Regions from separate parts of the Streptomyces sp. NPDC093149 genome, predicted to be linked through region 2. Evidence: riboswitches for the same ligand, from Rfam matches in the RefSeq annotation. Region 2 holds a riboswitch; the other holds the start of a gene.
The links. Region 2 has a riboswitch for cyclic di-AMP ahead of ACIQCZ_RS19650 (transglycosylase family protein). Riboswitches for the same ligand answer to the same signal wherever they lie in the genome.
Positions count from the first base shown of each region.

Region 1: it holds a riboswitch for cyclic di-AMP, as region 2 does, so the genes downstream of both, ACIQCZ_RS33440 (peptidoglycan DD-metalloendopeptidase family protein) here and ACIQCZ_RS19650 (transglycosylase family protein) in region 2, are expected to answer to the same signal.

Region 1 covers NZ_JBIVON010000015.1:5,458-9,343, reverse strand. Annotated here, with positions in the region: gene ACIQCZ_RS33440 (peptidoglycan DD-metalloendopeptidase family protein) at 426-1,367, opposite strand; cyclic di-AMP (ydaO/yuaA leader) riboswitch at 1,371-1,531, opposite strand; gene ACIQCZ_RS33435 (alpha-galactosidase) at 1,822-3,886, opposite strand, start outside.
Region 2 covers NZ_JBIVON010000006.1:94,914-98,799, reverse strand. Annotated here, with positions in the region: gene ACIQCZ_RS19660 (cytochrome P450) at 1-935, shown strand, start outside; gene ACIQCZ_RS19655 (transglycosylase family protein) at 1,041-2,018, shown strand; cyclic di-AMP (ydaO/yuaA leader) riboswitch at 2,319-2,489, shown strand; gene ACIQCZ_RS19650 (transglycosylase family protein) at 2,493-3,254, shown strand; gene eno (phosphopyruvate hydratase) at 3,687-3,886, shown strand, end outside.

The DNA.
Region 1 (3,886 bases), on a different contig from region 2:
GCGACCGTAATAAGGGGTTGACGGGTGGTGAGATAGACCACCCGGTCAGGTTTCGGTAAAGAGGGAATAAGACCGACCGACACATGGGGGGGTGGAAGAAGAAGCGCGGCTGGGTGCGTGCGGCTGCAAGGCGGAGGAGGGAGGCAACGCGGAGGGGGCCCCTCCCATGCCTTTCGGGCTATGGGGGAGTTGTCGACCGACGACAACGCCGCAAATGCGCGTGCCCAGCCGCGCGACGCCGCCTCCCATGTGCCGGTCGGTCTGAGCAGAAGGGGTGGTGCGCCGCCGCGCACCACCCCTTCTGTGTGGCTCGGGTCACCCCCAGGTCCTTTCGCCCGGATCACGCCGGTCTCGCGTGCCCGGCACGCCGATCCGGCCCGATCCGGACGAAGGACGCCGGTTGTTCAACTGCCCGGCTGCTCGGCTCAGACGTAGATGCCGTGCGAAGCCAGGAAGGCGATCGGGTCGATGTCCGAACCGTACGCCGGGCCCGTGCGGACCTCGAAGTGCAGGTGCGGTCCGGTGGCGTTGCCGGTGGCGCCGGAGAGGCCGACCTGCTGACCGGTGCTCACGGACTGGCCCGCCGACACGGAGATCGAGGACAGGTGACCGTACTGCGAGTAGTGGCCGTCGGCGTGCTTGATGACGACCTGGTTGCCGTACGCGCCACCCCAGCCGGCGGTGACGACCGTGCCGGAGGTGATGGCCTTCACGCTGGTACCGGTGAAGACGGGGAAGTCGATCCCGGTGTGGCTGCCGCTGGACCAGTTGGAGCCGGAGGCGCGGTAACCGGTGGTGTGGTTGCCGGGGACCGGGTGGACGTAGCCGGAGCTGCTGCGCTGGGCGGCCGGGGCGGAGGTCTTGGACTCCTTGGCCGGGGCGGACTTGGCCGGGGCGGACTTCTCCACGACCGACGAGGGAACCGAGGGGGCCTTCGAGGGGAGGGCCGATCCCGCACCGGCGCCGGTGGCCGCGTCGTCGGCCGACGCCTTGCCGCCGAGCGTCAGCTTCATGCCCGGGAAGATCAGGCCGGGGTCGTCACCGACGACCTCACGGTTGTCCTGGTACAGCTTCTGCCAGCCGCCCTCGATCTTGTGCTCGGCGGCGATCTTCGACAGGTAGTCGCCGGAGACGACGGAGTAGGTCGTGGTGGCGGGCTGCTGCTGCGCGACCGGCCGGGCCGGGGCGGCGTGCGCGGCAACGGAGGCGGACTGCGCGGCGGCGGCCGGGGCGGCCTGTTCCGCGGCGTGGGCACCGGTGGCGCCGAGCAGCGGCAGCGCGATGACGGCGCCACCGGCGCCTGCGGCGACGACACCACGGGCGATGACGCTGGACTTCGTACGACGATGCTTACCCGATATGGGCATGGGGTGTTTCCTCTCCGGCGCCTGCGAGGTGAGCTGTCGGGTTCGGGCTGGAGATGCCCGGCCGCGCCGAGCGCGACTTCACCCCGAGCCGGCCGGATTTCTCCGATCGGCGGCCTACCTGGTTCCCCCGCTCCTGCCACACGATGAGTGGGTGCGAATTCCGGGCGGCGGCAGGATTAGGCGGTCCGACCGGATTGACGGCGACCGTAAGCGAGTCGGGACGGCGAGAACAAGCCACCGGTTCCGCACCGGAATCCGCGCCGTGAATTCGGCGCGGAATTCCGGTCACACTCCGTGGATCAAGGATCTTGAATTTCCGCGCCGCGCACGGAATACCCGACCACCCCGTCGGCACACACCGTCACGGATATGATCCCGCTCACGAGAGGACGGCCATCTACCCGACAAACAGTGCGAGTTCGTACGAAATCTGCGCATTACGGACATGGCATGTTCATCGCTCGCGCCGCAGCCTCAGGACCCCCGCGTCGAGATCCCCACGAAGCCCGGTGTGCAGCCCCTGGTGCAGCAGCACCGAGCCGTGGTGCACCGCCCCGGTGTCCAGGCAGGTGTACGTCGCCGCGGGGTCGAGCCCGCGCAGCCTGAGGGCCGGGGGGCGCTCCCCGTACCTCTGCGCCTCCAGCCACATCAGGACCACGCTCTCCTCCCCGTGGACGTACTGGACCGCACCGAGTCCGCCCCGCGGGGCGCGCAGCCGGTACAGGGAGCCGTGCTGCACCACCGACCGGATCTCCTTGTAGAGACCCACCCAGTCCCGCGCCTCGGCGAGTTCCCCCTCACTCCATTCGGTGAGGTCCCCGCCGATCCCGAGCACACCGGCCATCGCGCTCACGAAGCGGAAGCGCAACGAGCTGACCCGGTCGTTGAGCTGGACGTTCGGACTGTCGGTGACCCAGGCGGCCATCACCCGGGCCGGATGGATCTGGCCGAAGCCCTCCTGGATGGCGAGGCGGTCGAGCGGGTCGGTGTTGTCGGAGGTCCATACCTGGTCCGTACGGGACAGAATCCCCAGATCGATCCGGCCGCCGCCGCCCGAGCAGGACTCGAAGGCGACCGAGGGGTGCGCGGCCCGGAGTCGGTCGATCAGCTCGTAGAGGGCGTGCACATGCTCGATCCAGAGCTTCTGCGGATACTCCTCGCCGGGCCAGCCCGCATCCGTGAAGGAGCGGTTGAAGTCCCATTTCACATAGTCGACGGGCGCACTGGAGAGCAGCGTGTCCAATTGCCCGTAGAGATGTTCCCGCACATCGGTGCGGGCCAGATTGAGCACCAGCTGATTACGGAACTCGGTACGGGTCCGGCCGGGGAAGTGCTGCACCCAGTCCGGGTGTGCACGATAGAGATCGCTGTCGGCATTGACCATTTCCGGCTCGACCCAGATGCCGAACTGCATACCGAGACGGTGCACTTCGTCGGCGAGCGGCTTCAGCCCGCCGGGGAAGCGGTCCGGATTCGGCGTCCAGTCCCCGAGCCCCGCCCGGTCACTGGTGCGCCGGCCGAACCACGCGTCGTCCACGACGAACAGCTCGACCCCCATCGCGGCGGCCCGCTCGGCGAGGGCGCGCTGCTGCTCCTGCGAGATGTCGAAGCCGGTCGCCTCCCAGGAGTTGTAGAGCACCGGCCGCAGACTCTCGGCGTCCGGGATCACATGGGCCAACTGCCAGGCGTGCCAGGCCCGGCTCGCCCCGCCGAACCCCTCCGCGCTCCACAGCCCGGCGAAGACGGGTGTGACGTAGGACTCCCCCGGTCCGAGCAGCAGCAGCCCGGAGTCGTCGTAGCCCGCACCGCCGGTGATCTGCACGAGCCCGTCGGGGAGCCGCTGCACGGAGATCCGCCACGACCCGGACCAGCCGAGCGCGCATCCGTACACCTCCCCGCTCTCCTCGGTCGCCGCCCCGTCGGCATCGAGTGCGACCCACGGCAGGTACTGGTGGCCCGTATGGCCACGCCTGCTGGAGATGACGCTTTCGCCGTACGTCAGCTCCGCCCGTGCGAGCCGGGACTCCGCCGCCCAGCGGCCGTGCAGTCGGCTCAGCCGCCAGCCGTCGCGGGCGGGCAGCGCCCAGGCGGCGGCATCGGCGCGCAGCAGTTCCAGCGGCGGGCCGTCGGGGCCGGCGTGGGCGACGGTGGCCCAGCGCTCGATCACATCGGAGTCGTTCCGCATCCGGTAGTGCAGCGTGAGCGCGAGCCGGTGCACGGAGTCGGTGAAGCCGATGCGGAGTTCGTCCCCGTCCACCACGGCATCGGCAAAGGCCCACTCCGTGCCACGGACCTCGGAGGTGCGCACCGAGAGAGCCGGGCGGACGAACCGCGGGCCGCCCTCCACGGGGTACTCCTCACGGCCGTCGAGCCAGGACTCGAACCCCCTGGCCGGTGGTTCCGGCGCCGATGCCAGGGCCTCGGCCGCGGCAAGGGAGATCCGCGGCCCCCAGTGGAGATGGATCAGTTCGTCCCGCTCGGTGATGCGCAGTGCGTAGCTGCTGCTCGCCCCCGTGAGC
Region 2 (3,886 bases):
GCCGGGTCGCCGCGTTCGCGCCGCGCGTGCAGGAACTGACGGACCGCCTCATCGACCGCTTCATCGCGGAGGGGAAGGCGGACCTCATCCACGACTTCGCGTTCCCGCTCCCCATCTACGCGATCTGTGATCTGCTCGGCGTGCCGCGCGAGGACCAGGACGACTTCCGGGACTGGGCGGGCATGATGATCCGCCACGGCGGCGGCCCGCGCGGCGGGGTGGCCAGGTCGGTGAAGAAGATGCGCGGCTATCTCGCCGAGCTGATCCACCGCAAGCGGGAGAACCCGGGGGACGATCTGATCTCGGGGTTGATCAGGGCCAGCGACCACGGAGAGCACCTCACCGAGAACGAGGCCGCGGCCATGGCCTTCATCCTCCTCTTCGCCGGCTTCGAGACGACGGTCAATCTCATCGGCAACGGGGTGTACGCCCTGCTGCGCGACCCCGTGCAGCGCGAGCGGCTGCATCTCTCCCTCGATGCGGGGGAGAGCGATCTGCTGGAGACCGGCATCGAGGAACTGCTGCGGTACGACGGCCCGGTGGAGCTGGCGACCTGGCGGTTCGCCACCGAGCCGCTGACACTCGGCGGGCAGGACATCGCGGCCGGTGACCCCGTGCTCGTCGTGCTCGCCGCCGCCGACCGCGACCCGGAACGCTTCGAGAACCCCGACACGCTCGACCTTGCACGGCGTGACAATCAGCACCTCGGATACGGGCACGGCATCCACTACTGCCTGGGGGCACCACTCGCCCGGCTGGAGGGACAGACCGCGCTCGCCACGCTCCTGAGGCGCCTTCCGGACCTGCGGCTTGCGGTGGAACCTGCCGATTTGCGGTGGCGTGGCGGACTCATCATGCGCGGACTGCGCACGTTGCCGGTGGAGTTCGAGCCCGGGGTCCCCACGACAGAAGGTGACGCTCTGTCAACTCTGTGACTTTCACGTGATCTGTGCTGCATCGACTTGTGACACGCGTTCGAGTCCCGCTAGGTTCACCGTTCGACTCACCAGTCACTCGTCAGTCACACGGAAGGCAACCTCATGGGCTCCGCGAACGGCAGACACCGTCGCCCTCGTCAGGCACCCGCCATCGTCGTCGCCGCGGGCGTGACCGGCTCGGCCATCGCCATCCCGCTGCTCGGCGCGGCCGGCGCGCACGCGGCCGATGCCACGACCTGGGACCGGGTGGCCGAGTGCGAGAGCGGCGGCACGTGGAGCGCCGACCTCGGCAATGGCTCCTACGGCGGCCTGCAGTTCTCGCCGGAGACCTGGAAGGCGTACGGCGGCGAGTCGTACGCCCCGCGTGCCGACCTCGCCAGCCGCGCGCAGCAGATAGCCGTGGCCCAGAAGGTCCTGGCCGACAAGGGTCCGCAGGCGTGGCCCAGCTGTGCGGTCATCTCCGGTCTCGCGGCGGACGGGGCACTGCCGGGTGTCGATCCGGGGATCGCGCCCCCCGGTGAGCCGACGAACGGCGCGGAGCCGGCTGACGGCAAGTCGGCCACCCCCTCCCATGCCGCCGCGCCGTCGGACAAGGCCGGCGGCGCCTCGGGTGTCCAGGGCAAGTCGGCAGGCAAGTCGGCAGGCAAGTCGGCGGGCAAGTCGGCGGGCAAGAAGGGCCACTCCGCGAAGCCTTCGGCCACCGAGTCGGCCGCCCCGTCCTCGGGCCCGTCCGACGATGCATCCGATTCGCCCCGTACATCCGACTCGTCCAATGGTGTGAGCGGCAAGCACCGCGGCGCCCCGGCGCCCGAGGAGGGCCCGGACGCGAACGGTGGCGTCGACCGCGAGTCGGGTCGCCATGCCTCCCGTGGCGGCGGTGACGCCCGCGACGCGGGCGCGTCGGCTGTCGACGGCACGTACGCCGTCCGTTCCGGTGACAACCTCTGGGCGATTGCTGACGCACAGAAGGTTCCCGGCGGCTGGCCCGCCCTCTATGAGGCCAACAAGGGGACGGTCGGCTCCGATCCGGACCTCATCCTCCCTGGCCAGAGCCTCCGTCTCGATGTGAAGGCCGACTGAGGGCAGTCTGAAAATCGGCTAATAGAGCCTCAAAAACTGGGGTAGTTCAGGGGCCTATGTCCGCTTATGTGTAAGTGAGACATGGGTCTCTTTGCGTCAACTGGCGTGTCGCGCCTGGGGAGCCCTTCCGTATCGCCTCCGACCTGCGGAAACGATGGTTCCTCAGATGCAAGTAAGGGCTGATTGTCCGATGTGTCCGTCGTTGAATGTGGGGGTTGCCTGTGTTTACGGTCGGAACCGCTCGCACCGCGGGCCCCGTCGATCGTCACGCCGAATCCTGCCGTCGGTCGAAGGGAACAGACGCGTAAAGCGCCGTAGGCAGGAGCGGGGGACCCAGGTAGGCGCCGGCCCGATCGCCGAAAGGCGGATCAGGGACGGCTTGGGGTGAAGTCGCGTGCTAGGACGTGCGACCGGGCAACTCACTTGGCCCGAACCCGACAGCTCACCTCGTAGGCGTCGGTGAGGAGAAGTTCCATGCTGTTTTCCAGCAAGGGCAAGCACCGCCGCCCGTCCAAGGCCATCCGTGTCGCCACGCTCGCCGGTGTCGCCGGTACCGCCGTCGCCGTCCCGCTGATGGGTGCGACCGGTGCCTCCGCAGCCTCCGTCGCGACCTGGGACGCCGTCGCGCAGTGCGAGTCCGGTGGCAACTGGTCCATCAACACCGGCAACGGCTACTACGGCGGTCTGCAGTTCTCGCAGTCCAGCTGGGCCGCAGCCGGCGGTACGCAGTACGCCCCCCGTGCCGACCTGGCCACCAAGGCTCAGCAGATCGCCACCGCCGAGAAGCTCCTCGCCATGCAGGGCCCGGGTGCCTGGGGCTGCGCCGCCGCCGGCAACCTGCGCAACGACGGTGTGGACCCGGGCGTCGACACCGGCTCCTCCTCGAAGACCGGCTCCGGTGCCACGCAGCAGCAGAGCGCCCCGGCCGCGCCCAAGCAGCAGTCGCAGCCGGCCCAGCCGAAGAAGGCCGAGCGCACCGAGGCCCCCGCCACCAACCGCTCGGACCGTTCCGCCGCCCCGCAGGCCGAGTCGAAGAAGACCGTCACCACCCCGACCGGCGAGAAGGTCAAGAAGGGTGACGGCGAGTACAAGGTCGTCGCCGGCGACTCCCTGAGCCAGATCGCCGCCGACCACAAGGTCAAGGGTGGCTGGCAGCGCCTGTTCGAGCTGAACAAGGACATCGTCAAGGACGCCGACCTGATCTACCCGGGTCAGCAGCTGCACCTGACGAAGTAGTCCGGGACCTCTCCTCCCTGAGCACCCCGGCCCGGCGCGCATTCCCCCGTACGCGCCGGGCCGGGGTTTCCGTGTGGCCCCCTGCTTCTGCGGGGCGCGCCACCTGTGCGTGTTCGGCGGCTCCGTCCCGGCGGGGCGCGTCGTCCCCGTATCGCGTCCGTGCGGGCGGGCCCGTCTCGCGTCCGTATGGGCGGGGCCGGTCCGCGTGGGGCGGGTCCCGGGGGTGGCCCCTGCGGTGCGTGATCGTTCAACTTCTGTAGTTACTGGCCAGTAAAATTCTGGCTGTTTGCCCCGCAATACTCGCTCTTGGGTCCTTTTTCGTCCCAGGGGACGGGCGGTCGTCCGACTGAGCGGGCCGGGCCGGTTAGGCTCTTGTCGCAAGGCCAAAGTGACCCTGCACAACCAGTGTCATATCCCAGAAGGAGATGCCTCGTGCCGTCCATCGACGTCGTCGTAGCCCGGGAAATCCTCGACTCCCGGGGGAACCCCACGGTCGAGGTCGAGGTTGGCCTCGACGACGGCAGCACGGGCCGTGCTGCCGTGCCGTCCGGCGCCTCCACCGGTGCGTTCGAGGCCATCGAGCTTCGCGACGGTGACCCCAACCGCTACCAGGGCAAGGGCGTGGAGAAGGC